2 regions of the Shewanella sp. SP2S2-4 genome follow, and region 2 is predicted to be linked to the other one. Evidence: predicted binding sites of a transcription regulator. Region 2 holds the regulator's gene; the other holds the start of a gene.

Region 1 (14,952 bases), on a different contig from region 2:
GTTGGGACTTTGATTGGGGGCCAGAGGATTGGGGCGTGGCTTTTCCAGCCGAATCTATGGCCGATGGGGTTGAGCTGGTGGATAAAATCAATCAAGTGATCAACACCTGTGCGGGCACCACAATGAACCCTCTTAACAGTCGCACGCAGAACTTAGACTGTAGCGATGGTTTGCACGACGGTAAAGTGGTGATCTTGACCCACGACTTCCTGTTTGAGAATGCTCACCGTGGTCAAGGTGCGACCATCAACTTGCCTAAAATTAAACGCTTTGTGGAAGAGGCGCAGCGCCAAGGATACCGTTTCGACACGCTAGATAACTATGCCCCCGCTTGGCAGGATCAGCATGATTATCAGCAGCCTGATTTTGTCTCGTATCAAGATAAAATCTATTCCTTAGTACAAGCCCATTTCTCCCAAAGTAATTGGCAACCGAACCAAACCCCAGCCTTGTGGAAAAACGAGAAGTAGCTAAGTCTTGGGCTGAGTATTTACTCGGCCCATTATATTGGCCGAGTAAAGGGTATGTTGCTGAACTTAGCCTGACAAAACTCAAAATAGCGTCACTTTTTTACACTTTACCCACTCCGCTTTAACTCAGTATCTGTAATACTGCTCCGACATTGATTTGAAGTTGATCAGTGTTAGAAAAGCAGCGCACAAAGCGCGCGATTGGGGAGAGAAAATGAGTACGTTTGTAAAGTTAACCCTAGCGGGCACCTTAGTGATATTCGCCATACTTGCCGCGGGTATTTACCGTTTCAACATGACCAATGATGATATTTATATGGTGATGGAAGATGGTAAGGTCATGCAATACGACGAGGCTATGGCACAGGAAAAAGCGCAGGCACAGGCCAATGAGGTCGAAGTGGTGACACCGCTTGAGGTTAAGCCGGTGGCGAATGCGTCGGAAGTGATGCTTAAACTCTTTAGCTTAAATACCGCTAACCCGTTTGAAATTACCCTACCAGAGGGCGGTAAATCGGTTGCCTTGACCCATTTTATTAAGATCAAGCAAACGGAATTTGCGATGGGCGATTATCAAGATGGCGAGGTAAAAGGCCGAGTATTACTGGATTATTTGCGCATTACGCCGTTAAATTTCGATCCCGCTTTAGAGCCTGATACCCAGAGTAACGCGCCAATTCAAGATGATCCTAAAATGCAGACTATGCCCTTTGTGGCACCGTTTATTGTGACGACTCAAGGTTCGGGGGCATTTTGGTATCTTGGCTTGTTTAGCCTCGATTTTGAACACAATAATTTGAAGCATTTAGGCAGCGTCGTGCTAGGCGATCGCATTGAGGTGGACAGTATTGAACCTGTTTATCCCTTCGAAGCTCCATTCAAAATTGCCGTGACTTATCGCGATAGAGCGCCTGACCAACCTATGTCTGAAAGCCCTGAAATCGTCAAAACCTTAGAGGTGACAGTCAGTGAAACTGGCATCACTAACATAACTCAGTAGTGAGTAGTCGTGCGCAACGGGTCGGGAGTAAATGCATTATGGATCTGCGCAGGCTTGTGCTAAGTTATTTTTCGTTCCGTGTGTGATGCTTGCCGCAGCGGCAAGCATTCTCGGGTAGATAGACTTGGCATAAGGTTTTGACAAGGAGAGTGTCATGCAAGTTAGCAAAATCACTGGGAAATTTGATGTTAAGCTCACCCCAGATAGCCCCTATGCGACAGGGGTTGGCGGCGTGACGTTAGGGCGTATGGCCTTAGATAAAACCTTTTATGGTGAGCTTGAGGGCCGCAGTCAAGGTGAAATGCTCAGTGCGATGACGTCAGTCAAAGGCTCGGCTGGCTATGTGGCGATTGAACAAGTGGTTGGCAATGTATGCGGTAAGCAGGGCAGTTTCGTGCTGCAACATTTTGGCATTATGACCGATGGGCAAAACCGTTTGATCTTAGAAGTGGTTCCCCATTCTGGCGCGGGCGAGTTGCAGGGCTTAACGGGCACTATGGCCATCAGTATCGAAAATGGTCAGCATTTTTATGAGTTCCAGTTTGGCTTTGAAGCCAGCGCTGAGCCCACATTTTAGCGCAGCTTTTATTTTCCCACTTCGATTTTTGTTTTCGCAATTTAGTCTTCCTTAGTCGAGATAGAAAACCTAGCTTGATTAAATCTGATAATAGACATAAAAAAACCAGCCTAGGCTGGTTTTTTGTGACGCTTTGTTATGACTCACTTTTATAACCAATTAGATCAAATCGTTGAGTCAAGACTAACTGCTAGCATTAAGACATGTTTTTTACGACTTTGATTTTATCGACAACCTTTTTCACGTCGTCGGTATTCTCAGCAATTTTCAGCGCTAACTGACGTTCGGCATCGCTAGCAACTTCACCTTTTAAGGTGACGATACCATTGGCGACATCCACATTAATCTGGGTGCCAGAAACATCGGTTGAAAACAGTAAACGGGTTTTGACGACTGTGGCAACCTTAGAATCGGTCAACGACGCGACAACGTCACTGGTGCCTTCTTTCTCATTCATTACAGTGAGTTGGTTATCGACATCTTTTACCCCGTCTAAACTTTTGATCAGTTCAGAGGCGAGGGCTTTATCGACACTGCTTTCCACTTTACCTGTTAATGTGACGTTTCCGTCTTTCACATCGGTGATAATGTCAAAGGAATTGAGGTTAGTGTTGAGCAGTAAAGTGGTTTCAGCTTTACCATCGATCCACGCATCCTTTGCCCCGTCCTTCCAATCTTGAGCTGCGGCGACATTTAAACTGATTGAACCGACAAGTAAGGTCGCTAGTACTGATGCTGTTGTGGTTTTCATAATCATATCCTCCGTTGTTTTCTCGATGTTAGATATTGCGTGAATCGTGCCAGCTTTATTAAGTCATTGACTTAAATGATTTTAGTTGATGATTTCGATATTTTCATGTCTCAGCGATTTCCCCTAAGTCGGTCTTTTTTACCGACAAAATGTAATTTTTGCTGGTAAGCAAAGCCATCTTTAGAGCATAAAAAAACCGCACGAATAAGTGCGGTTGAGTGTGTAAGGTTTCGCGTATGCAGTAGCAAGCCGTATTAGTACAGAGACATCATATTGATGTGCACTGATGCTAACAGCTACAAGGATTAACTGGGGTTGAGTGAACTCATACCATCGCAACTGATTTGCAACCAAGCGGCACCTTCTGCGAGCTGATTGGCAAGCTGTGGCTGATGTGCTTGCCTTACCGCTTGTTTCATCTGGATTAACACTTGTTGTTCAATGGCGACAAGTGCGGCCATCGCTTGTGCCATATGGCATTGTTGCAGCAATTTGGTCACTTGAGTATAAGTCACTGGTATTGCATGACTTAGACCATGAATAGGCTCACCAGTTAGAGGGCGCAGCTGTTCAAAACGCGTCAACATTCGTTGGTGGATATTCGCTTTGGTCGAAAAAATACGCTTAAGGTTATAGTCTTCGACGTACGTCATTGCCTGATTGTAGAATGTTAGCCCTTCTTGATTGAGCTTTATTATTTCATCAATCAAACTGATATCGGCGCGGATATCAGTCTGATGTTGCACAACATTAGACTTCATGAATGCCTCCAAATGCCAGTGTTCGGCACAGTCCTGTTTAACGGTTTGGCTTAACTAATTGCGTTTCGTTCAGCTACCATGCATATTTTGTTCTCATTTCTAATGGTATGTTAACAGGCTGATTTTTAGGCTGATATTCTCGGTTACTTGCGCCATCCTCTTAGAATATCGGCAACTATTACCGTTGCTGTTGTTAAAATTTCACGACTGACATACAGTAGCCCTTCATACACAGGGAGTGGGATAGCATGGCTCGATTGACACTTTTTTATCACCTGCAGGATGTAAACGCCGAGCAAGCTATCATTGAACTCGCCGGCGCAGCCGACTTTAATAAGCTACGCAGTGTCGATGATTTACCTTGGATAGAGCAGCTTGAGGCGAACCACATTGATGTTGCCATCATTGAGCTGTCTAGCCTTAGCCGTGAGGATTATCTTGGGCTGCTGGACAATACGGCCTTGTCTAATATCGAGTTTATATTTCTCTCCGACGGTCAGCCGAACCCCAATCTTGATCAGTTAATGTCGAATTTTGCCTGTTATCATTTTCGTAAACCCTACGATATGACGTTGATCAGTGACATCTTCGCCGATTTTGCCCAGTATTTAGTCTCATCACCAATCCGGCCTCGGCCTTTTTCCAGCGAGCTAGACCAATATGGTTTGCTTGTCGGTTCCTCTGCAGCTATGCACAAGCTGTATCGTACGATACGTCGCGTTTCTGCGACCGACAGTAATGTGCTGATTATTGGTGAGAGTGGCGCAGGGAAAGAGCTCGTTGCCAATACCATACATCTTGCCAGCCCGAGATTGAACGAGCCTTTTATTGCAATTAACTGCGGTGCATTAAGCCCTGAGTTGGTCGATAGTGAGCTGTTTGGTCATGTCAAAGGCGCTTTCACTGGTGCGAATCGCGATCACAAAGGCGTATTTGAGCAGGCAGAAGGTGGAACCTTATTTCTTGATGAAGTCACCGAAATGCCGATTGAGCATCAAGTGAAGTTACTCAGAGTGCTTGAAAATAGCGAATATCGTCCCGTTGGCGGTGCCAAAGTGCAGCATGCCAATGTGCGGATTGTGGCGGCAACTAATCGTGATCCCATAGTGGCGATTGAGGCAGGGCAATTTCGCGAAGATTTGTATTTCCGTTTGGCCCAGTTCCCTATCCGCGTTCCGCCACTAAGGGAACGTGGCGATGATATTCTCGGGCTAGCGCAGCATTTTCTTGCCTATCGTAACGTGGCAGAAAAGCAGAATAAAAGCCTCGCTGACGACAGTGCGCAGATGATCGCTGCGTACCCTTGGTCGGGTAATGTGCGTGAATTAAAGCATGCCATTGAGCGAGCCTATATTCTGGCAGACCAAGAGATTTTACCCAGTCACTTACAACTGCCACAGGCGAGTGAAATGGGGGCATCTTGCGATGACCAAGTCGTTATCCCGCAGGGCATGCGTTTAGATGACTTAGAAAAAATCGCCATTTATCAAGCATTAGAAACGACTCAAGGCAATAAAACCGACACTGCCGAGCAACTGGGGATCAGTGTAAAAACCCTCTACAACAAGCTCAGCAAGTACGAGCAACAAGTCGAAGCGGGTGAGCCGACGGCGGAATAGTGCTGATTATCAAATTAATATTGAAACAGAACCGATTTTTACACTATTTTTTTTGTAAATAATAACTCCTATTCTACAGCCCTTAAACAGAAAAGCGGAGATAGAATATGAAACACTTATTTACTACAGCATTATGGCTTTCTTTGACTGCCAGTAGTTTTGTAAACGCTACCCCAGCGGTAGGAAGTCTTGAAACAGTCGCTGAATTGCCAATACGACCTGGCAATGTCAGCGTCACTGCACAAGGTCGGATTTTTGCCACGGTACATCCACTTGATACGCCGTCAGGTATACAACTGATTGAAGTTAATCGTGAAACCAATGCTTACAAAGCTTGGCCTTCAATGGATTTGCAGAAAGCTTCGACTGCCAATATGACTCAATTTGATACCTTATTAGGGATTGCTCAGGACAAAGCTGGACACCTCTGGACCGCAGATATGGGGTTAGAATTAGGTCAGACGAGGATTTGGGGATTCAACATTAAGGATGGCAGTCTATATAAACAAATTGTCCTACCACAAGCACTCGCGCCCAAAGGCAGCTTTATGCAGGATCTGGTTGTCGATTCACAAAAAGGCTGGATTTATTTAGCCGATATCGCCAACCCAGGCCTCTTAGCAGTGCGTATCGACGATGGTCATACCGTACGTTTTTCAGGTCATAGCTCGCTGCAGGCCGAAGCGGATGCAGTAATGAACATAGATAACAAAACAACATTGTTTAATGGCAAGGTTGCTAGTGTCGCGGTCAATCCCATCAGTTTATCTGCCGATGGAAGTACACTCTATTATGGTGCAATGAATGGCACTCACTGGTATCAGTTATCGACTGCGGCTTTACAAACAGGCAATAATGATAAAATTATCGCGACTGTAAAATTAGTCGGAGCTAAGCCAGTGTCAGATGGCGCTGCAACATCCAAACAAGGTAATCATTACTTCACCAATTTGAACCACAATGCCATATCTATGCTAGATAACAAAGGTACGCTATCAACAGTGGTCAGTTCTCCATTGCTGGATTTTCCCGATAGTGTGCAATTTGGTGAAACGGGCTGGTTATATATTTCAGTGAATCAATTGCATAAAGCAAAAGCCTTTAATGGCGAAGCTGAAACAGCCAAACCACCTTTTCGCATCATGCGACTCTGGACCGGTGAGGATACCGCTGCGGGTCAATAACACCTTAGCTGCAACTGCAAAGTTGCAGCTTTTCGTTGCAATATGAGCGATATCGCAACGGTTATTTACATGGATGTCAGTCGTTGGTTTAACTCGAAAGGATCTAAAAATAAGTTAGGTGTTGATTGTGTAAACTATCAATGCCTCATATTGTTACTAGCACAGGTCAATTTGGGATGGTGAGATAATTTTTGGAACAAGGAACAAGTTCAGTGACACTTAATCAACCTCCTAAGAGTGCGCTTTATCTCAAGGCGTTGAGTACCCAGTACCGACCTATACTGTGGTTTTTTGCCATTGCCTTGTTAGTGCTTGGATTGCTTTGTGCGAGGGCGGCCTGGTTACAACCCGAGCCCGTGTTACGGCTTGTGCTTGGTTGGGTGGCATTTTTTCTGTTGTTCCCTGTACTGCCGCTAGCGTTAGTTCGGCAACAATCTTGGTTAGATACCGAGCGACAGCAATTGTGGCTCGGTAAAGGTGTCTTCAATGGGAAGTTGCCTGGATTGTGGCGTTGGCGCGCCTATGCCTTTTCAGATATTAATGCTGTGCAACTCTATCTGCTACAAACAACCCATTGGCACCAGCTCGACCGTAACCGCCAAGCGGAAGATACGGTAGATCACTATCTCGCTTATTTACAAGTGCAGCAGCCTAAAGGGAGTCAACTGAAATTGGCTAACAGCACTGACAAGCAGGAATTACAGCAAGTTTTGCAGCAATGCGCGCAAGCGATAGGCTGTAAGTTTCAGGATTTTAGCAATAGTCCTCAAAAATCCCACCCCAAAGTGAGTGAATTTAATTTTATGCGAGTGCTTATTGCGCTTGTTGTTTTTATCTTAATAAACATCGCGATAGTGTCATTTATATGATTTTTGGGTCGATAGCATTTTCAGTCGATTCTTGATAAGGCACAAATACCTTGAGAGATGCGGGTTGAACTTCAATGGTGAGATCCGCGGGCTCAAAAATTTCGCCATCAATCACATATTTACACTTGGGCTCACTGCTAATACGCACTTTTTTTGCGTGGGCGTGGTGAACCTTGGTTGTGCTAGATGGCACGTTCGGTGGCTTTGACTGTGTGTCTTTATTGCCTTCTTTTCCCCATCCTGCAATGGCTAATTCGGCTAGGCTAAGGAGCTTGTCTGTCGGCTCTCTGCCGGCATCTAGCCAGGTAATATCGAGTAGGCCATCTGTCATATTAGGCTCGCCATCGCCCTGCGCTAATACGCTGGTAAACGGCGCGGGATTGGCAACAATAAGGCTATGGGTGGTCAATGTTGTGGGCTCGGCATCATCTAAGCTGAGCTGTATGGTTAAAGTGATATCGGCATTCACGGCGCGCCATAAGCCATCGAGGTAGGCAAACTGGCCGAGGGCATTTTTACGTTCACGGCTCGCAGATTCAATCATCTGCTGCTCAAAACCAATCCCCACAAGTAACAAGACTAATTGTTGATTACAACGAGCCGTATCTATGGCTTGATGATGTCCTTGGATAATATTGTCCAGCGCTTGAGAGACAGGAATAAGCTTACTGCCTAAACCAAATAGCGCGTGGCTGAGAGCGTTAGTGGTACCTAAAGGAATGATCCCTAAGGCGATGTCGGTGTTCACTATTTCCGATGCCACCTCTGTCACTGTGCCATCGCCACCACAGGCAATAATGATATCGGCGCCGCTACTACGGGCTTTTTTGGCGAAGGTATTTGCGCTGATATTTTCGCTGGTGAGCTTTAACGTTAGGTCAAAATAGGCTTTTAGTTCGTCTTGGATTTGCTCGCCATATTGTTGCCATTTGCCGCCGCCAGAGACAGGGTTAGCGATAATCCACGCCACTTTGTGGATGTTGATTTTGCCTTGCTTAAGCATGTGTTCAAGGGCGCGTAATTGCCATTTGTTTAAGCCCGCGGTTTTGCGAACTTGCTTTATTTGTTGCAGTACTTCGGCGAAGTTGCGCTGTTTATCTTTACAGACTAAATAGGCGGCGAGTACCAGTACTGAGCGGCCGCGCCCCATAGCACAGTGGATCAGCACCTGTTTATTGGCGCGCACTTGGCGATGCAACCAGTTAACGGCTTGATTGAGCTGGGCACTGGTCGGCACGCTATGGTCGAGGATGGGAATGTTCAAATACTCGATATGATCTTCAAACTGCGACCAATCTAAGCCATCAAACTCGGCGGTCACATCAAGAATGGCGGTAATCTTATTGGCTTTGATTTTCTGCAGATCCGCAGAAAATAATCGGCAGCCGAGATACAACTGCTCATCTATCTTTTGCATCGACGGCACAGAGTCGCGTTTTCTGGCCCAATGATTATACAGCCGACAGCCCAATAAAAACGGAATAAAGCCCCAGCGAATATACCAAGGGATAGTGCCATCTTGGCGCTTTCTAAAAATGCTGGCGAGATTAAACCAGTAGGCTGAACCGACTAAAAATAGCGACAGGCTTGTCCAAGCCCAAATAAAGGTGAGCAGGGGAGACGTACCCGTTACTGCAAAATAGGCGAGTAACACGGCACCCATAAAGTAGAAATATTTGATGTGGATTTTGCTTAGCATACGCGCCCTCCAATGCTGTATTTTTGATTTAACCGCTGCATGTTGAACGGCTGACTGAATCGGTGAATCGCGTTGTTAACATTAGATCAAAAGGGTGGCAGTAGATATGTCTATTGCCACCCTCAAGTTAGGTTAAAGGTCAGATTAGCACTTAGTATCTTTAGCCTTAACGCCTTCTTTCACTTCTTCACAGGCATCTTCAATGGCATTACCTGCATCAGTCATCACTTCATCAATTTTTTCGCCGGCATCTTCGGCTTTGTTATCGCTACAGGCGGTTAAACCTAAAGCGAGCAATAATGCCAGTGAGGCGCTTGTCATCAGAGTAAATGGTTTCATATACATCTCCTTTCTAAAAAATAATTAAAGTCGCGGTGACTTGCCCTTGAGGGCATTAATCAGCAGTGAAATCACGAGTAACACAATAAATAAGAAGAAAATAATTTTTGCGATACCTGCTGCGCCTGCTATTCCAGTAAATCCTAATAGTCCAGCAACAATGGCAACAACCAGAAATACTAATGTCCAACCTAACATATCAACCTCCTCGCTTAGTATTAATCCTTCTTATGACCGAGTGTGTCATTTGTAAGGTACGGCTAATGGTGAATTAGATATTGCGAACTTAATGCCAACTTTACATATTTTAATTAGTTTATTGATTTTTAAATGAAATTTCATTGGTTGATTTTAAGTTGGCGTGAATGTACTAAACGTAGTACAGGCAATTTTTACCTAAGCTTCGGTAAGAGTTTCAGTCAGAAAATAGAGGAGCACAGCATAAAAAAGCCGATACCATTTGAGTATCGGCTTAGATGAAGACGTCGATAGCAAGGCCGAGAAAGAGACAATACTTTGCGGTAAGCTGCCAGCACTTGCGCATTAACTATCATCGCCAGCAGCTTCACAGGGTCCTATTAAGCAGCATTTGTATGATATCTGTTAGACAGTACGGCAATGACGGCACAGCAAATACCATAGAACGCACCAAGACCTCCATAATATATTCCTGCTTCACCCGACGTAATATGCCCTGAGGCAAAAGATATAGATATTCCAATATATGCGCTTAAAAGACCCAGGGTGGCACCCGCTAACCCAAACTTACGACCACGATGAATGGATGCCAAAGTGCCAGCTGCGGTGGTATTAATATCTAGATTGCTTACGTTAATATCAAAAGCTGCCGCTAACGCTCTTTTTGATTCTAAAGAACTTGTGCCTTCGCTTTCTATTCTCTGAATAGTACGAATGCTCAGTCCTGAGATTGTGGCAAGTTGATCTTGTGACCAAGAACGTTCGTTTCGAAGCTTCTTAACTAAGTCTTTGTTTATCATCTGTTCCATTTTCTAGTTCCTAATAATGATTGCTAGAGGCTAATCATCATCCGAAACTCTTGATTTTAGTTATGACAACCTTACGTCAAAGTTACGACAGTGGCCCGCCAAGTTGTTTAACGCCGCCAACAGCGAGCAAATGTTAAGTTTGAAAGACGCAATGCTAGGCCTTGTTAAGTGTTCACCTCATAACCAAACCGAACCCCGCTTGATTAATGATATCTGTGCATTGTGATATGAACCACATTGCAGAAGCAGTAGGCTCATACTTGCATAGAATATTAATTTTAAATTCTTTACCCTTTGAATCTGGATTGGTTTCAAATATTTCACCAGACTCCAAGAAAGCCAAGTCGGTATTAATCTTTTCCTGTGTAGAAATAGATGCCCGTCATCCCATTCCAAATGATCTGAGAGGGTTAGCACCACGACACCTTCTTGATCTATTCCAATGGAGTCAACTGAACCTTGACCTTCTATGCTCATAGATATTTTACACTTATATAATGCGCATAATCTTACCTTCAATTACTTGGCGAGGTGACTCGCAAATTAATGATTTATAAGGAGCTTTGCACGATAGTAAATATCATTCTGGGTAGAAAGTATGCATCTGTATTACTACGTATTTTGTTTGGCGAATTGTTTATAAGATATTGAATATTAAGACTTGATTGAAAGTATTATTTGAAATAATGCACAAAACGATACTTTTGAATGACAAAAAACTTTATTCACAAATCATGTGGTATGTAGATTTTTGGGGAAGGGATATGTCCTATCAAAGTTTGCCTCGCAGCCCATTCTTAAATTAGGCAGCATGTATTCGATTGGTTGCAGGCGTGCATTGTCGCGGCAGTGGCCATCGGAAAAGGGACTTTTCCGTTGAGCCCCCAAGGATGGGTTTACGGCGTACCACTGGAGCGCCAGTGCTTAGCAGCATTGGCACAAACAGAGCCAATAACTCAAGGGATTAGATTGGTAATAAGGTCGGCGGCTTCGATTTAACGAGGTAGTGAAGAAGACTGCATCAAGTAGGGAGTTGAGTCCCTACTTGATGTCTCGATAGTCCGTTAGGGGTTAAAAACGATTTAGCGGTTTCCAGCGTTGCAGGCTAACTGGAATGCTAACCCCTTGGGATAACAGCAAGTTAATGCGGGATTGATACGCCGCGCCCACCATTAAATGTTTGGCTAAATCGACCGCATTACGGGCTTTATAGTCATCTAAATAACTGCCTTTTGCCCACGCATTAAATGCCCCGAGCGCAGGGCCTGCCCAAATTTGGTAATCCATTTCGCGGCCGATTTCACCTGTGTTTGACCAGCGGCTCGACAGACCCAAATACCAGCGGAAAATCAGCGCCATCTTACGTTTGGGGTTATCCAGTGCACGCTCGATTTGCTTAGGGTCACGTTCGTTAAAGTGGGCGACTGTGCCCGCCCAAATGTCATCGAGTGATGCGCGAAACACTTGCTCTTCGAGCTTTTTACGCTCGTCCGCGGGGATGGCATCAATTGAATCGTAACGGGTATAAATTTCATAAAGCTTATTGGCGCGCATTGGAAACAGAGTACCGCGCTTAACTACTTGTAATTTCACGCCCATTTCGAACATATCGGCGGCAGGCGCCATAGTTACATCGGCCATTTCTGTGGTGGCGAGTAACTTACGGGTGTGTTCGCTCGCGCCCGCTTCGACGCAAGCTTGGTTGATAGAACCTGTGACGATGAATGCCGCGCCCATGTTGAAGGTGGCTAATGCTGCATCGGGTGTGCCGACACCGCCGCCTGCGCCCACACGGATGGGCGTTTTATATTGATACTTAGCTTGGATTTCATCTTTGAGCGCCAAAATCGTCGGCAATAGCGTGACCAATGGACGATTGTCGGTATGGCCGCCAGAATCGGCTTCGGCTGTGATGTCGTCTGCCATTGGCACAAGTTGCGCCATCGCCATTTGGTCTTGGCTGATAAGACCATCACTCACTAATTGCTGGAGGATTTTGGCAGGCGCTGGCTCCATAAACTTAGTCGCGACTTCGGTGCGGCTGATTTTTGCTATGACTTTATTGCCAATGACTATCTCGCCATGTTCGTCGCGGCTCAACCCCGCTGCACGGTAATAGACGATTTGCGGTGTTAAACCTAAAAATGCTGAGGCTTCGACCGTGCGCACTTTATGTTTTAAAAACAGCTCAACGCTGCCGCGCTCTAATGCGGGCTCGCTTGGGCTGTGAATTAAGTTAAAGGCGTAGGGGCCATTGGGCAGCGCTGCTTGAATGCGGGTAATGGCTGCTTCAACGCGCGATGGAATTAACCCCGCCGCGCCAAATGAGCACAAAATGCCCGCTTGGCCTAGGGCGATAACCAGTTCTTCCGAGGCAATACCGTTTGCCATAGCGCCGGCGTAGTAAGCGTATTTGACACCGTGGACGCGGCGAAAATTACTGTCGCCTAAACTTTGGGTGCCAAGGGCAGGGGCAAAGGCGCTGACAGGATGTGAGCCCAATGGCGCTTGGCTGTCACTGGTGGTCACTTCGGCCGTTTGCGCTATGCCTAAGCCTTTTTCGCTGTGATTCACTAAGTAGCAGGCTTGGCTTAAGTCTTTGAGTTTTTTGCCTAATGAGTCGATATCAAAGCTCAGCTCTGCATCGTTGACTTGCCACGGCCAAGGGCTGAGTTTTTCGTTATTACTATTGAATTGATCTAGAGTATGGCTAGTCATCTTGGGTCTCGTTTTTAATGCTGCTGCGTTGCTATTACTTGAGTAAAAAGTTCGGGTGTAAAAAGCCAACGCAGCGGCAGGATTATTTTTAAGTGATTCAATAAATAGAATTTACCGCATTAAGCTTCTTCAATACAGATGGCGATATCTTTGACTTCATAAATCCGCAGGCCATCTTTACTCAAGTTGGCATCGCCCATAATGATGCGTTTGCCATTATCGTCAGTCACGCTGGTAATGTGTACATCCAGCGACATCTGCTTGTTTAATGGGTTGATTTGGCCGCGATACTTCCATTTGATATCCGATAATATCTGGCCGAATTTTGGACTCTTAAAGCCAGCGCCAAGGTCTTGGTCAATCGCATAGGTTTGCATCAGCTCGATAATCGCTTCAACCCCTAATGAGCCTGGCATTACCGGATCTTGATGGAAGTGGAATTGGAAGAACCAATCACTCGGGTCAATGGTGCGCTCGGCGTACAAATAGCCAAGGCCCGCTTTACCGCCGGCTTTCACTATTTCAGCCTTGTCGATAAAGTTAAGTTGACCGCCCGCTAAACGGTAATGTGGCTGACCTTTTGGTGCGTTAAAGCTGCGATGTTGTTTATCTAACAGATTGATTTGGCTATCGGCGGCTATACCATTTTGCACATGCCAAGGCTGAGTGATCTTGCCGTTGTCTATGCCGAGTTGGTTTTTGAGCGCATCGCCCTTGAAGTAACCAAATACCGCTTTACCTTGGTAGAAAGGCTCGCCATCGCAGCTTAACTCGAAGCTGAAATTCTGGATGATGTTGCTGCCGGCAATCACAGTCGATAACAAACGTGAGTCGTTTACGATTGTTTTACCGCGTAAATCCACATGGCGCAGCAGCTTACCGCTACCGTCCAAGTTGCGGAAAAACAGTTCTTGGCCGGGGAAGCCCAAGGTGGTGCCCATATAGCCTGAGATAAAGCCGTTTGGCTGCAGTGATATTTCCATCAGCACAGAATAGGGCATCACGGCGTGATGGCTGTTTTTATCGTAATACCAAGCATTTGCAGGCACTTCGTATTCGGCGATACACGAAGAAGGCTTTTTCAGCTCGCCGCGTTTGCCTTCAATCGCAATGACGCGAGTCGTGAGCTGTAAATCACCGCAAGGCGTGCGCGGTGGAATAAGGCCGCGATAGATGCTGAAATCAGGGCCGAAGCAGTTTTCGATATCGCCAGTGGCAAATTCGAACATGTGATACGGCGTGAACGGCAGGGTATCGGGCACACGGTTGGCGTACTTTAAATCCGCTGGTGCAATCGGCGCAGGTACATGCTTTAGCGGCACTACGCCTTTGTTGGTTGGCGCAGTTAAATCTGGCAGCTGCGCCATCAACGGCGCGGCGAACGATGCGGGTGTTGTCGAAACCAGCGGCGCAGCCGAAGCAGCGTTTTTGGCAGCATTTTTAGTCGTATTATCAGCTATGCTGGCATCATTATCCGCGAGGTAGCGGGTGCATTCGGCTTCTTCTTTGATCATCACCCCAAGGTTTTGGAAATCCACCACCACTTTGCCGTTGAGCAAAATATCGATATTTGCCTTAGCATAGGGGCGCGGGCTCATACCGATTTCAGTGATTTCCATACGATAGGTGAGCAGGCCAGATTGCGGCAACACTTGACCGCGACAGCGCACTTTTTGTGATGCGTTTTCTAGCGGCTGGAAGCGCCCGTCTTTTACACCTAGGTGCATTCCAATATGCAGCATAAAGAATTGCAGTAATTGACCACAGCCTTCGGCCATTAACGACCCCGCCATCACTTGGTCGCCCTTGAAATGACATGGGAAATACCAATGATCAGCTTCGAGCTGCTTATGACCTTGAACTGAGCCTAAGCCCCACGCGCCGCCATACACCTCAAGATGGCTGACTTGTTCAATCATCAGGAATTTTTCGGATGCAAAACATAAAGAGGGCTGCAA
Region 2 (14,952 bases):
ATATTTACCAAGGCGTAGATAATAAGTTCGAGCCCTATGAAGCATTGCTCGCACTCTATGGTGTTACCCCAGAAGAAGTGGCGTATATCGGTGATGATATTGTCGATTTACCCGTGATGAATGTCGTCGGTTTAGCAGTCAGCGTAGCCGATGGTCATCCCTATGTGCGTCAGCACGCCCACTTTGTCACTACGCTCAATGGTGGCCACGGTGCACTGCGTGAACTCACAGATCTGTTGCTACTCAGTCAAAATAAATTCACTTCGGCCCATGGAATGAGTATATGAGTCGTGTGACACTCGCGATTATTGCTTTTTTTGGAACTGCATTAGTGCTGTATTGGCAAGTGCAGAACAAACACAGCGGTGATACCGATAATAGAGTTAAAGATCAAAATACCCCAGATTTCATCATTGAAGATCTGCGCAGTGTTGAGTTCAATGAACAAGGGCTAGTCAATAGCCGTGTGACGGCGAAACACATGGAACATTATGATTCAACGAATCAAACTTACTTTACTCAACCTGTTTATCTTGTTTATCCAGACCAAGGTAAAGCACAATGGCAACTCAGTGCAGATCAGGGCAAGCTAAACAAGGAAACGGGCAAGGTTGTACTCGAAAACAATGTTATTATTGATGCCATTAGCGCAGAAGAACCGATCCAGACCTTGTCCACCAGTTATCTGGAACTCGATCTCAATACTATGATAATGACCTCTGACCGTACCATTTACGTCACAGGGAAAGATTTTAATATTCAAGGCCAAGGCCTTTATGCCGACCTCAACGCGCAAGAAGTGAAATTGACCAGTCAGGTAGTAGGAACATATGAAGCAAAATAACGTATTACTTGCCAGCCTAATGCTAATAATGAGCATGAGCGCCTTTGCTAAAGTCGACGACCTAAAGCAGGAAGTTAAAATCAAAGCAGTGAGCCAAACGGCAGATATCAAGAACAACCAGATCATCTTCTTTGGTCCGGTGGAAGTTACCCAAGGCTCGATAAAAATCCAAGCAAATGAACTGCGTGCATTTTCTGCCGAAGGTGAAAATAGCAAAATTTTAGTGGCCACTGGTAACCCCGCAACTTACAGCCAAGTGTTAGACGATGGCCGTCCAGCCTCGGCGAGCGCGAAAGAAATTCGTTACGATATGGCAAGCCGTACCCTGACACTGAAAGGCCAAGCTTCGTTAGATCAAGCGGGTAGCCAAGTGACGGGTAATTTGATCCGCTATAACATTATCCAGCAAAAATTGATTGCTGAGAGCACAGGTAGTGGTGACGATCGCGTGATCACTATTATTCAGCCTGAAAGCTATCAAGATGATGCCAAACCAGACGCGCCAGCGGATAAACCTGTGAAAAAGCAGGACTCTAAATGACCCAAATCACCCTAAGAGCACAAAATCTGGCAAAGAGTTATAAGAGTCGCCAAGTGGTTAAAGACGTCAGTCTAACGGTAAAGACAGGTCAAGTTGTTGGACTGCTCGGCCCGAACGGCGCGGGTAAAACCACCACCTTTTACATGGTCGTCGGTCTGGTTAAAAGCGATAAAGGCCACATCTTTATCGACGATGATGATTTAACCGCAGATCCTATGCACCTGCGCGCCCGCAAAGGCATAGGTTACTTGCCGCAGGAAGCCAGTATCTTCCGTAAGCTGACCGTCCATGACAACATCATGGCCGTACTGCAAACGCGCAAAGAATTAAAAAAAGAGCAAAGGGAAGAACAACTCGAGCATCTGCTCGAAGAATTCCACATCACCCACATCCGTGACAGCCAAGGCATGTCATTGTCGGGTGGCGAACGTCGCCGTGTCGAAATTGCACGGGCGTTAGCAGCAAATCCTAAGTTCATTTTGCTCGATGAACCCTTTGCTGGTGTCGATCCGATTTCGGTTATCGACATCAAAAAGATTATCGAACAGCTCAAAAGTCGTGGCCTTGGCGTGTTGATCACCGACCATAATGTTCGCGAGACATTAGATGTGTGTGAACATGCCTATATTGTGAGTCACGGAAACCTGATTGCCGAAGGAACACCTGCAGAGATCTTAGACAATCAGCAAGTTAGGGCTGTGTACTTAGGTGAACAATTCAGGCTATAGTTAATCAAGCGGAGCCAATGGAGGCAATTTGTGCCAGCATTGGGCTCCACTCAAGATGATAACAAGCGACCTCATCCAACAATAATAACGTAGGGATCAGCGGTAACATGAAAGCGTCACTCCAGCTCAAACTGGGTCAACAGTTAACCATGACGCCACAATTACAACAGGCCATTCGTCTGTTGCAACTGTCGTCATTAGAACTGCAGCAAGAGATCCAGCAAGCCTTAGATTCTAATCCCCTTCTCGAGCTGGAAGAGGATCAATTCGACGCCACTAAAGACCCTGTAAACCAAACGCTTTCCGATACGGATTTCAGTGAATCGAGCACTCTGCCGCCAGAGAAAGACAGCTCCACCATAGATACGGCAGAGTCGCTCACGAAAGAGTCCATGCCCGACGAACTGCCCATGGACACCACTTGGGATGAAGTGTTTACCGCCTCCCCCAATTCTGGCCCCGGCGGCAGTCGTGAAGACGATATGCCCTTCCAAGGTGAGACCAGTGAAGGCTTGTATGAACACTTAGAATGGCAAAAAAACCTCACGCCGTTTTCTGAAACCGATTTAGCCATTGCCACCGCCATTATTGATGCCATCGACGATCAAGGCTATCTCACCCAAAGTACTGACGAAATCCTCGAAGCCATGGGCAATTCGGAGGTCGAGCTCGACGAAGTCGAAGCCGTACTCAAGCGCATTCAACATTTTGATCCCATTGGTGTTGCCGCCCGCGATTTAAGCGAGTGCCTGTTGATCCAACTGTCGCATTTCGCCGCTGACACGCCCAACCTAGAAAACGCCCGCATGTTGATCAAAGATCATTTAGATCTGATCGCCGCCCGCGACTTTAGGCTGTTGATGCGTAAGACTAAATTAAAAGAGGATGAGTTAAGGGACGGCATCGCGCTTATCCAAACCCTCAATCCCCGCCCAGGTTTATTGATTACGCCCAACGATGACGAATACGTCATCCCGGATGTGTCAGTGTCGAAGAAAAATGGTCGCTGGGTGGTTGAGCTTAATCCTGACTGCATGCCAAAAATCAATGTAAACCAACATTATGCCTCGATGGCGCGCAGCACTAAAAGCCAAGCCGATAGCCAATTTATTCGTGGCCATCTACAAGAGGCTAAATGGTTTATCAAGAGTTTAGAGAGCCGTAATGATACCCTGTTGAAGGTGGCGAACTGTATCGTCCAATATCAGCAAGGTTTCTTTGAATACGGTGAAGAAGCCATGAAACCTATGGTGCTGAACGATATTGCCGAAGCGGTAGAAATGCATGAGTCGACCATCTCACGGGTGACTACCCAGAAATACATGCATACCCCTAAGGGACTTTTTGAACTAAAATACTTCTTCTCTAGCCACGTCGGTACTGACGATGGTGGGGAGTGCTCATCCACAGCAATCAGAGCCTTCATTAAGAAACTGGTTGCAGCGGAAAACCAGAAAAAACCATTGAGCGACAGTAAGATGGCGCAACTTCTGGCAGAACAAGGGATCAACGTAGCCCGCAGAACCATTGCGAAGTACCGAGAGGCTATGCTCATTCCGCCTTCTAATCAGCGTAAAAGTTTATAACCTACAGTGGATATCGGAGGACGTTTCTATGCAAATAAACCTGAGTGGACACCATGTCGAAATTACCGAATCGTTACGCGCATATGTAGAAGAAAAGTTTTCAAAACTTGAACGCCATTTCGAACAGATCAATAATGTGCACGTTGTGCTCAATGTCGAAAAAATGCAACAGATTGCCGAAGCGAGAATAAATCTTATCGGTGGTGAAGTTTTTGCTACTTCAGAGCATGCTGACATGTATGCCGCTATAGACGCCCTGATTGACAAGCTTGATCGTCAGGTTATTAAACACAAAGAGAAGTTAACAAAACACTAATAATGGAACTTTGTACCATACTGCGGCCGGAGTGCACTACCTGCGCCACTCCGGGCAGCAAGAAAAAGGTACTGGAACTCATCAGCGACTTAGTCGCTGCCCAGTACCCGACCCTCTCATCTCAAGAGATATTCGAAAGCCTAGTGGCGCGCGAAAAGATGGGGAGCACAGGTATAGGTAACGGCATCGCCATTCCACATGGTCGACTAGCCGATATAGATCAGCCCATTGCCATACTCATTAAGTGTGAAGAGCCGATAGCATTCGATGCTATCGATAAGCAACCTGTTGATATTTTATTTGCACTACTGGTGCCTGCAGACCAATGTCAGCAGCACTTAAGTACCTTGTCTTGCATGGCCGAAAAGCTGAGCGACAAGCAAATATTAAAGCAATTACGCAAGACGCATGATGAAACGGAACTCTATCAGGTAATCACTGGATGAAACTGGTCATAGTGTCGGGCCGCTCAGGCTCAGGCAAATCTGTCGCCCTAAGGGTACTCGAAGATCTCGGCTATTATTGTGTCGATAACCTTCCCTTGCCCTTAATCGGCACTTTGCTTGAGCAACTCAAAGGCAGTAACGATCTCGTCGCCATCAGTGTCGACGTGCGTAACATGCCTGAGCAGGACAAGGTCTTAGTGAAGCAACTCGCGAGCCTGCCTCCTGATACTGAGTTAACCAGCTTCTTCCTCAATTCCAGCGATAAAATTCTGCTCAAGCGTTACAGCGAAACCCGCCGTTTGCACCCTTTGTCGAAGAGCCAAGTCTCTTTGCAAGAAGCGATAAAACTGGAAGGGAAGCTGCTCGAGCCTATGTCAAAACTGGTCGATCACTACATAGATACGTCGAACCTGAATATCTATGATTTAAGCGACCAAGTCAGACAAATTCTGCTCGGCAGCGTCGATAAAGAGTTAGTGATCAACTTCGAGTCCTTTGGCTTTAAGCACGGTATGCCAACCGAAGCCGACTTTATGTTCGATGTACGCTTCCTGCCTAACCCACACTGGGAACTGGCGCTGCGTCCATTGACAGGCTTAGATGAACCCGTGGCTGAGTTCTTAAATCGTCAACCACTCGTGAATAAGTTCATCTGGCAAATCGAGAATTTACTGGAAACTTGGCTGCCGCATCTCGAACGCAACAATCGCAGTTATTTAACTGTGGCGATTGGCTGCACCGGTGGACAACACAGATCGGTTTACGTCGCAGAGCAATTGGCTAAACGCTTTAGTAACGGTAAACATAAAGTTTATGCCCGCCATCGAGAGCTGAATAATGCCAAAGCTTGAACGTCAGATCACCATCTGTAACAAACTGGGATTGCATGCCCGTGCCGCCACTAAGTTGGTGGTACTGGCATCCGAGTTTGATGCGACCATCACCTTAATACAAGGCGATAAACAGGCATCCGCAGCCAGCGTACTCGGCTTATTGATGCTTGAGACTGGCATGGGTAAAACCATTAAACTTATCGCCGAAGGCCCAGATGCTGAACCCGCTTTGGATGCCATTTGTGCCTTAATCGACGCTAAGTTTGACGAAGCCTGTTAGTTTGATTTCATACTCAGCGTTCCACACAGGCACTCAGATTAGTACACCTCACATTTAGCACTGCTGATTTGTGCAGTTCACATCTCGTTTCAAAAGCTTGCCATTCAACAGGGCGACACATTTGTCGCTCGACGACACGAACCATAGGCGATTACACTAGCGAGCATTACCGCTGACTCACCTTAGTCTTAGCCGCCTTAATCTATGCGTAAAACGCATGATCTATGCCAGAGCTCTCTATCTGTGACTGAAGCATAACTATCGTGAAGTCACCGCTAAGTCTAGCCCTGCGCCAAGCAGCGCACTCTCGAACCAATTTGCCGCACAGTGGCGGACAACCATGGAGGACAAATGCCCGTTGATAATTCAGAAAACGCTCACACCGGACATAGTCTCGACCAGTTAAACCAAGCGCTTAGCAGTGGCATGTTTGTACACGTGCGTAACATGCTGCAAAAAATGGCCGCCTCAGATATCGCGCTGATCTTAGAATCCTCACCACCCAGCGCCAGACAAGTGCTGTGGCAGCTTATCGATCAAGAACAAATAGGCGACATACTCGACGAGTTAAGCGAGGAACTCAAAGATCCGCTGATCCGCAGCATGAGTCCTGAGCGAGTTGCGAAAGCGACGGCGAGTATGGACACCGACGATCTGGCCTATATTCTACGTAGTCTTCCCGATGCCGTTTACAAGCAAGTGCTGCAGTCGATGACAGAACAAAACCGCCAGCGGGTAGAACAGGCCTTATCCTATCCCGATGAGACCGCCGGCAGCTTGATGAACACAGATACCGTTACTCTAAGACCCGATGTGAATATCGATGTGGTGCTGCGCTATCTTCGCCAAAGGGGCAACCTGCCAGACACCACAGATACCTTATATGTCGTCGATAAACAGGACAAAGTGCTCGGCGGTGTCAGGCTGGCAGATCTACTGACTTGCGCGCCAAGCACCACAATTCGCAATATAATGGATCCCAATATTCAAAGTATTCCTGTGAGCATGTCCGACAGCGAAGTCGCGCAGAAATTCGAACGCAATGACTGGGTATCGGCACCTGTCGTCGACAGTGATGGTAAGCTGCTCGGACGTATCACAATCGATGACGTAGTCGATGTTATCCGCGAAGATGCTGAACATTCCATGATGGGTATGGCGGGGATGGACGGAGATGAAGATACCTTTGGTCCTGTGCTAAAAAGTACCCTACGTCGCTCACTCTGGCTCACTATAAACTTATTTGCCGCCCTGCTCGCATCGTCGGTCAGCAATATGTTTGAAGGCACTATTGAGCAATTTGCCACTATCGCCATCCTAATGACGATTGTCCCTAGCATGGGCGGTGTTGCCGGTAATCAGACCTTAGCGCTCGTGATCCGCGGTATTGCTTTAGGCCATATCGGCCAAAGCAACGCCCGCTGGCTTATCGGTAAAGAGCTATCGATTGGTTTTCTCAATGGTTTGATGTGGTCGATTTTAGTCTTTGTCGCCGTGTGGCTATGGAAGGATGATATGGCACTGGCGGGCTTAATTGGTAGCGCCATGCTGATCAACATGACAGTAGCAGGGCTTGCAGGTGCGAGTATTCCATTGATTTTAAAAAGACTTAAAATCGATCCTGCCCTCGCTGGCGGTATGGTGCTCACTACAGTCACTGACGTGGTTGGCCTGTTCGCCTTCCTCGGGTTAGCGACGCTCTACCTGATGAACTAACGCTTTAACCGTTTGAGCTAATAACAAAAACGGCACCTCAAAGGTGCCGTTTTTTATCCCGCTGGAAAACTAAAGAAGGCTATTTTGCCGGAGGTTGAAAACCATAACTGCTCAGAATCGCTTGGCCTTTTGTCGATAGAATAAACTCAGCTAACGGCTTAGCGGCAGTATTAGCGCCTTGTAAAACCAGTAAACCATAGTCGGCACCCACGGCAAGTTCCTGCGGTAAGTCGATGATTTGTAAACTCGGCACTTCTTTTTTAGCCAGCACAGCATTAGTGCAATAGGTTAAAAAGATATCCGCTTGCTTGTTTTCCATCACCCAGCCATAGGGGTTGCGATCTTTAGGCGGTTTAACGCTCTCAGGGCCGCCCGTCAGTTGTAATGCCTTGGTCTCTAACGCGGCTTTCGCATTGGGTTTTACCGCTTCGGCCTTAGCAAAAACGGCCCAGGCATAATCACCCGCGGGGTCGGCTTTCGGGGTTGAGGTACCGACTTTAATCTTAGGATCTAACAAGGTATCGAGTAACGTCGCACTCGTCACCTGAACTGTGTCTTGAGCAATGGCGCAGAGTTGATTAAGGGCAAACATTTGCACTGCTTCGCCCTGACCTGAATCCACTAATGCCTGTGGATGTTTCATATTCGCCGAGGCAAAGATATCGACTTTCTCGCCCTCTTGAATGCGTTTTAACAATAAACCTGAGGGCGCATATTGCGCTACAACACTCATTTGCGACTGTGCTTGATAAGCAGCAATAATATCACTCATCGCAGCCTTTAAACTGCCTGCGGCGCGCAGTTCTATCGGCGCGACTCCTGTGGTCAGTTCGGCTTTCATCGGCACTCCTTGTACAGCTGTCACCATGATGACAGGACTTAAACTCAAGGCTACTAACACATTTTTGCTTATCATAGTCATATTCTCCTTTAGGCACTAAAAGTCATTCTTGTGACTTATCCCCATACAGAACGTGAAATCGATAAAGGGATCAAGCTGAAGTCATCCCAAGGTCATTAGCAGTGATATGTTTGTGCTGCAGGTCACTCAAGGTGCGCTTCATAAAGGACAAATTGTCTAATTGAAGCACGGCAAGCTAATCACTCAATTAGCCCACCACTGAAAACAAAAAAGTCGCCCCAGGCGACTTTTTCAGCGAGAACTTTGTGCTTAGACCAGACTATTTACCCGTTGGTATTAGTACAATCTCAACACGGCGGTTTTGTGCGCGGCCGTTTGCATTTGCATTTGATGCGATAGGACTCGCTTCCCCCATGCCTTTTGATTTTACACGGGCAGAGGCGACGCCTTTGCTCATCAAGTAATTACCCACTTCACCCGCACGTACTTGTGACAGACGTAAATTGTAAGAGTCTGAGCCACTGCTATCGGTATAACCTAATACGTTAAGCTGTGTTTTGCTGTATTCCTTGGCCACAACCGCCACTGAGTTCAGCACGCGTTTAGCGCCGTCGCTTAACTCGGTTTGATCTACGCCGAAGGTGACTTCATTTGGCATATTCAAAATGATGTTATCGCCGCTACGGGTCACACTCACGCCCGTTGAGGCGAGTTGTTGGCGTAATTTGGTCTCTTGCACATCCATGTAATAACCAATACCACCACCGACTGCAGCGCCTGATGCAGCACCAATTAAGGCACCTTTACCGCGGTCGCTTTTGCTCGAAGAGACTACGCCAATGGCAGCCCCTGCGACGGCACCAATCAATGCACCACTGGTCGCTTTAGCGGTTTGTTGTTCGTTTGAATAGGGATTGATTGTTGTACAACCCGATGCAACTAGCGCGGTCGTCAATACCACTATGGCTAACAGGGATGGTTTAGATTGCACTGCCTGAAAACACTTCATCATTTATAACCTCTTTATATGATTGATGACTGTGAATACCGCTCAAAGGGCAAGAAATATCACTTCACACTAAGTAATACGAATGACCTAGGGATTGCCACAAGGCAGGCAGTATATACCCAAATTACCTGAAGATGCAGGATTCAGCGGGAGTTTAACGCACTTTAGGCAAGTGCGGTTATTTGCGGACCTAGTGGACTAAGTTAAAAATAACCAACACGGCATAAAGTGCGTTAAAACCCGCCGGGACGGAGCGCCTAGGGCACTCCACTTCCGTGTTGCATCAATTCAAAAGGTGGCCGACATTCTGTCATTGATGCGCCTTGAATTGAAGCACCCTAGGCGCTCTGAAACTCGTATCTTCAGGTAGCTTGGGTATATAGGCAATTGCGCTCGAGACAATCCTTTATCCATATTCAATTCTGCTAATCCAGATTTTAGTCAGCAAAGATACAGATTTAGGGCTTCAATCTTGACTTAGACCGCCCTGCTCCATATCAAGCCGATGGCACCGAAATAGTGCGCCTTGCACCTTTTTTGGCAGCACTAAAAAATCACGCCGTTTTAATCCAACATACAAGATAATGATTTTAAACATTAAAATAAAAATTAGAATATTGGCACGAATTTTACATACTACTAAGTGAGTAGACAGTCAGACGCGGTATAAATCGCCGAAAACTCAAGTCGACTTCAACAGGATTAATCCAAATTAAATGGACCTATCGAGACAGAAAATAAACTCGAGTATTTAGGGTCATGAAGGAGGAAATATGAAAACAGTCATGAACTTTATCGCACTATGTCGCCACGAATGGATTTGTCTGCGCCACCTAGGTCTGAGCCAATGGGATTTAGAACAGCGTCAATATCATCAATAAAAGGCAACGCAAACGGTCATATTTTAGTTCGAAAGCAGTAAAAGAGGGAACGCTCATGGGAATCGCAGAAAATAGTCTCAAGCTACATGTTATCACCGAGGTTAAAGTGCAAGGTCGCTTACTGTCGGATGTTGCACGTCAATACGGTTTATCTGCCAAGGCAGTTTACCAATGGGTGCGGGAAAGCGATCTGCAACCCCAGCAAAGAGAATGCGCATTAATGAGCGAGATTGCCCAACTGCAGAAAAGGATTAAACAGCTCAATAACGAGCTACGCACCATAGGTTAAGCGCTGCATGGCAATTGAGTGCCTGTACAACAAGTTAAACGTGCCCGAATAGACAAGGCCGGACGAGATTGCATATCGCCCTGCTGATAACGCTAACGATGTAAAAGATGTGCTAACAACAATAATAACAGCGCCCTTTTTAGTCCGGCCTTGTCGTCCAAATTGATGAACCCAGCGAAGATTGGGAAATAGTATTAAAACCGACAAACGAAACGAACAGAGACAATGCAAAAGTTTCGGCAAGACTGGGGAGGGAGTTATCTCCCCCAAGATCAAATATGTGAACTGTGCTCCCCCAAGTCATGAACATATTTCTCTCTCTGGTCTTGTCATTTTATTCACAGGATCAATGATGATCCAGCGCTATAACGAGTGTGGCGCGCCAAGGAAGGCTGTGATTTAGAGTGCTGTTTTATAGATTGACTGAAGAGTTACCAAGGTTTCGGCAAGGATTGAGGGAGTTGTCTTCCCCAAAGATTAAATATGTGAATTGTGCTCCCCCAAGTCATGAACATATTTCTCTCTCAGCTCTTGTCCTTTTATTACACTGTTCGATGATTGCTAGCTTGTTTATAGCAACAAGGATGGACCCAGCTCCAATCGGAGATTAAGCCAAGGGTTGGCTAACGCCAAAAATTAAATAACAATAATAAAATCAGTAATAAAATCAGTAATAAAATCAGTAATAAAATCAACAATAAAAATAATAGTGACACTTAATTTTTAGCATAAAAAAGACGCTACTTTGAGCGTCTTTTTTATGGGCGAAAAACGACTGACAATTAATAGTCTTCTTCGTTTGCCTCTTGGATCCTTTGTTTACGCTCTTGCGCCTCTTCAAAGGCCGCTTGAATTTCCTCTAACACGGCACTGACATCGGCTTCGACCAACACTTCGGTAAACTCACCGGTTAATGGCGTTTCAGGCTTCAATTCACCCGCTTCAAACAGGGCCCAAATCTCTTTGGCATATTGTGTTTTCAACAGCTCAGGAGCATACAAGCCATAGTATTGGGTCATGTTATTCACATCACGCGCTAACATCCATTTGGCATGGTTATTCGCCGCGGCATCGACGGCCTGAGGCAAGTCGATAATCACTGGCCCTTCACTATCGACTAACACGTTAAACTCAGACAAGTCACCGTGCACTAAACCTGCACAGAGCATACGTTTGACATAGGTCATCACCAACGCATGATCGTTCAGGGCTTTTTCTGCCGACATACTCACATCGTTCAATCTCGGTGCGACATTGCCCTCGGCATCCGTCACTAACTCCATCAGCAACACGCCATCAAAACAACCATAGGGCGTTGGCACGCGCACACCCGCATTCGCTAAACGATAAAGCGCTTCAACCTCGGCATTTTGCCAAGCTTCTTCCTGCTGATCGCGACCAAATTTAGAGCCTTTCTCCATCGCACGTGCACGACGGCTGTTGCGGACTTTTCGGCCTTCTTGATACAACACAGCTTGCTTAAAACTGCGCTTGTCCGCTTCTTTATAGACTTTGGCACAGCGGATATCATCACCACTGCGTACAACGTACACAGTGGCTTCTTTACCGCTCATTAACTGGCTAATGACCTCATCGACCAGTCCTTCATCAACCAGGGGTTGGATTCGTTTCGGAGTTTTCATAGCGCCCTTATACCTTACTTAGGCATGATATGGAATACTGCGGGCAAATCTTCATACAAAAGCGGTCTCCAGCGGAAGTTTGATGAATATAGTTCAGGATTGTTAAACGAATTTTAAGTAAAAACTAATGCACTTGCGTGTTAAACACAATACCAGATTTACTGAGGACTTTGGCAAAGAAAGAGACTGAAAATGAAGCTTAAACTAAAAGAATATTCTTTTCCGCCTATCGATATAAAGCAAGAGGTAAAACCACTGCCACTCTCCTACAGCGAACATTCAAATTCAAGATCGCTCAAATAGGTATCCTAGCTAACATTTAGCAAAAACTTAACTCACACAAATAAGGCAATCACACTTCCCACGGTCGCCGCCGCTTTCAATATTTGCCCAGCGCTATAATAAGTATCGTTCGAATCGTTAGTGTCATTAGGGACTGCATCGGGAGTAGGCGCCTCAGTTTTGCTCATCGCAGCAACATCGGAACTGGGCTCAGCTTTGGGAGCCGCCAAGCCCAATGCGCCATAGGTAAAAGATTTCAGTCCACTTGGCTCCGCCGTATCACTAGATTGATGAACCGATTTGGCCGTCGGTAATGAAGCAGAATGCGCCGATGAAACGGGTGAAATCATAGCTAACCCCAAAGCAGACATTAAAGTGTTAATCGCAAACTAACACAATATCAGCCTGTTATCATGCATTCATCCACTAAACTGTGATGGATTCTGCCCAACAAAACGCATCTATGACAGTATAAACGGCGGTATATAAAACTAGATCTCCCCCATAAGAGCCTTTATCCTAAACGCCACAACATATAGAGAACTTGTCCATGCATTATCCTAGCCTTTTCCTCGCCCTTTCGGTCCTATCACTCACTCAATGCAGCAGCTTATCGATTGAAGAATGCGCCAATAGTGATTGGTTTGCCCTAGGGCTGGCCGATGGCAACCGTGGGACGAGCGCAGGGCAATTGAATCAATATCAAAAAGATTGCCGAGAATTTAATCTCAGTGTCGATACCGCACAGTGGAAACAAGGATACCAGCAAGGGTTAGCCAGTTACTGTCTTCCCGAAAATGGCTACCGCGTGGGCTTAGCGGGAGAAAGCTATTATGGGGTTTGCAGCAATAACGCCTTCGTTGAACGTTATAATCAAGGCCATCAACAATATCTGACTAACAAACGCTTATCTGAAATAGCCGATCGCTTAAATACCATAGATAGAGAGATAAGTAGTCTTGATGGCAAGATCAATAATCTCACCGATAAGGCTGACTTATTGAAACAAAAAAACAGCCTCCTCAATGAGAAGAACCAACTGTTAGATGAAAGATCTCGCCTACGCAGACCCGATATGCGCTTCGAATTCAGATTCTAAGCCATAAAAAAACACTGAGCCCAATTGGACTCAGTGTTTAGGTTAATCACATAGGTTATGTCAGTTTCACAGTCCGCTATTTTTGTGTTAATCCAGCAGTGGATTTAACATTGACTCTTTGGCTAACATCGGCAAATTTAGCTTTTTTTAACCCTGATGGACGCAGGAAAAAACCATAGTAAAGTAGACTCGCCGACGTCCATGCAATAGCTAAACTCCATAAATCATGGCTCAAGAAATGGGCACCGCGTAACTCTTGGCCGATACCGAACACTAGGCCTAAACTCACCCCGAAAATCAAACCAAACTTAGCTAAATGCGGACGATACTCACGCAAAACGTAATACAAGGCAACCCAAGCAAACCCACCGCTAGCATGGCCGCCAGGGAAACATTGACCAAATTCAGCGCCTTCAGGTAAACGAGCAAACAGGGATGAATGCAGCATACGGCCGCCAAACTCAATCACATCCCACGGGCAGGTCATATGGGTAAAGCTCTTGCCAATGCGTACCAGCAACACACTGGCCAATACGCTACAAAATAGATAAATCAAACCTTTGCGGTACGGCTTAACCCTGTCACTTCGAAAACTAAAGGCAATGCCGACTACAACGCTCACCGCCAGCAAGATAACAAAGTTACGCCCAGCAACGTGCAATACATTTTCGGTCAGCCAATGGCCTCTTAATGGCCAAGAGTCGACGCCACCCTGCCAATGAAATAACAAGGTCGCCACTTTCATATCGGCGTGAGTCCATTCAAGCCCAAAGATGATCACCGCAAACACTAACAGTGGTGCGATTAGATGCCCTTTGGCAAAATCGATAAATGTCATCCTAACATTACCTTTCAAATAGTTACTCACTCATAAATCCAATGACTAGAATATCTTGCGTTAGGGTAGCGCTGAATTCTTATCTAAAACTTAAGAAACGCAATTGCGCCGACGTTAACACAAAATTTACATCGCAATACAACTAAATTTATTCAAAAAACTCACAACATGAGTAAAAAGACTATAGTTTATAAATAATATCGCGCCTCTAGGACTGAGCATTTATGCCATACAATTTCGCCATTAATCAGTCTCAAAAAGATCGTTTATTCGCCGACATTGCTATCGACACAGACAAAATCGTGGTTCCCCAAGTCATGGTTGATAACTGGCAACAAACCTTAGATTTGCTCTCTGAATTGGTCGACACTCCCGCGGCTTTAATCATGCGTGTCCATCAAACCGATATAGAAGTGTTTACCTCAAGCCGCACTCAAGGGAATCCCTATAAAAAACACGACAAAGACAGTTTAGGCCACGGACTTTACTGCGAGACAGTGATAAAAGCAGGCAAGGAACTCCACATTCCGAATGCCCTAAAAGATAAAGACTGGGATAAAAATCCGGATATTAAACTCGGCATGATTGCTTACTGTGGCTTGCCTTTACGCTGGCCCGATAACAGCGCCTTTGGCACTATCTGCATGCTCGATAGCAAAGAGCATAATTACAGCCAATCGTTTCGCAGCTTACTCGCTCGTTTTCAAAATGGTATAGAAGCCAACCTAGTCACCCTCTATCAACAGGCAAAGCTGCAAC

Evidence for each region. Region 2 encodes sigma-54, which starts transcription at its own class of promoters, with help from an activator protein. Its sites were predicted from a motif close to GTTGGCACGNNNNTNGNNT; they were not measured.
Region 1: Q4Q54_RS02960 (DUF1328 domain-containing protein) is a predicted target of sigma-54. The motif match lies at 9,548-9,566, and genes of this name have one in related genera.

Annotation. Positions count from the first base shown of each region.
Region 1 is NZ_JAUOER010000002.1:256,126-271,077, reverse strand. It holds gene Q4Q54_RS03010 (polysaccharide deacetylase family protein) at 1-470, shown strand, start outside; gene Q4Q54_RS03005 (hypothetical protein) at 685-1,470, shown strand; gene Q4Q54_RS03000 (DUF3224 domain-containing protein) at 1,625-2,047, shown strand; gene Q4Q54_RS02995 (BON domain-containing protein) at 2,244-2,798, opposite strand; gene Q4Q54_RS02990 (hypothetical protein) at 3,104-3,559, opposite strand; gene Q4Q54_RS02985 (sigma-54 dependent transcriptional regulator) at 3,808-5,178, shown strand; gene Q4Q54_RS02980 (L-dopachrome tautomerase-related protein) at 5,286-6,362, shown strand; gene Q4Q54_RS02975 (hypothetical protein) at 6,575-7,231, shown strand; gene Q4Q54_RS02970 (diacylglycerol kinase family protein) at 7,224-8,930, opposite strand; gene Q4Q54_RS02965 (hypothetical protein) at 9,075-9,269, opposite strand; gene Q4Q54_RS02960 (DUF1328 domain-containing protein) at 9,294-9,467, opposite strand; gene Q4Q54_RS02955 (helix-turn-helix transcriptional regulator) at 9,848-10,276, opposite strand; gene Q4Q54_RS02950 (DUF6572 domain-containing protein) at 10,449-10,610, opposite strand; partial or broken gene Q4Q54_RS02945 (hypothetical protein) at 10,694-10,753, opposite strand; gene pfaD (eicosapentaenoate synthase subunit PfaD) at 11,348-12,994, opposite strand; gene Q4Q54_RS02935 (beta-ketoacyl synthase N-terminal-like domain-containing protein) at 13,114-14,952, opposite strand, start outside.
Region 2 is NZ_JAUOER010000011.1:21,520-36,471, reverse strand. It holds gene kdsC (3-deoxy-manno-octulosonate-8-phosphatase KdsC) at 1-287, shown strand, start outside; gene lptC (LPS export ABC transporter periplasmic protein LptC) at 284-844, shown strand; gene lptA (lipopolysaccharide transport periplasmic protein LptA) at 831-1,385, shown strand; gene lptB (LPS export ABC transporter ATP-binding protein) at 1,382-2,113, shown strand; gene Q4Q54_RS10640 (RNA polymerase factor sigma-54) at 2,221-3,699, shown strand; gene hpf (ribosome hibernation promoting factor) at 3,728-4,015, shown strand; gene ptsN (PTS IIA-like nitrogen regulatory protein PtsN) at 4,018-4,461, shown strand; gene rapZ (RNase adapter RapZ) at 4,458-5,312, shown strand; gene Q4Q54_RS10620 (HPr family phosphocarrier protein) at 5,299-5,574, shown strand; gene mgtE (magnesium transporter) at 5,926-7,290, shown strand; gene Q4Q54_RS10610 (molybdate ABC transporter substrate-binding protein) at 7,370-8,206, opposite strand; gene Q4Q54_RS10605 (OmpA family protein) at 8,472-9,161, opposite strand; gene Q4Q54_RS10600 (transposase) at 10,098-10,331, shown strand; gene Q4Q54_RS10595 (PA4780 family RIO1-like protein kinase) at 11,114-11,974, opposite strand; gene Q4Q54_RS10590 (hypothetical protein) at 12,310-12,627, opposite strand; gene Q4Q54_RS10585 (DUF2799 domain-containing protein) at 12,807-13,355, shown strand; gene Q4Q54_RS10580 (phosphatase PAP2 family protein) at 13,432-14,193, opposite strand; gene Q4Q54_RS10575 (EAL domain-containing protein) at 14,418-14,952, shown strand, end outside.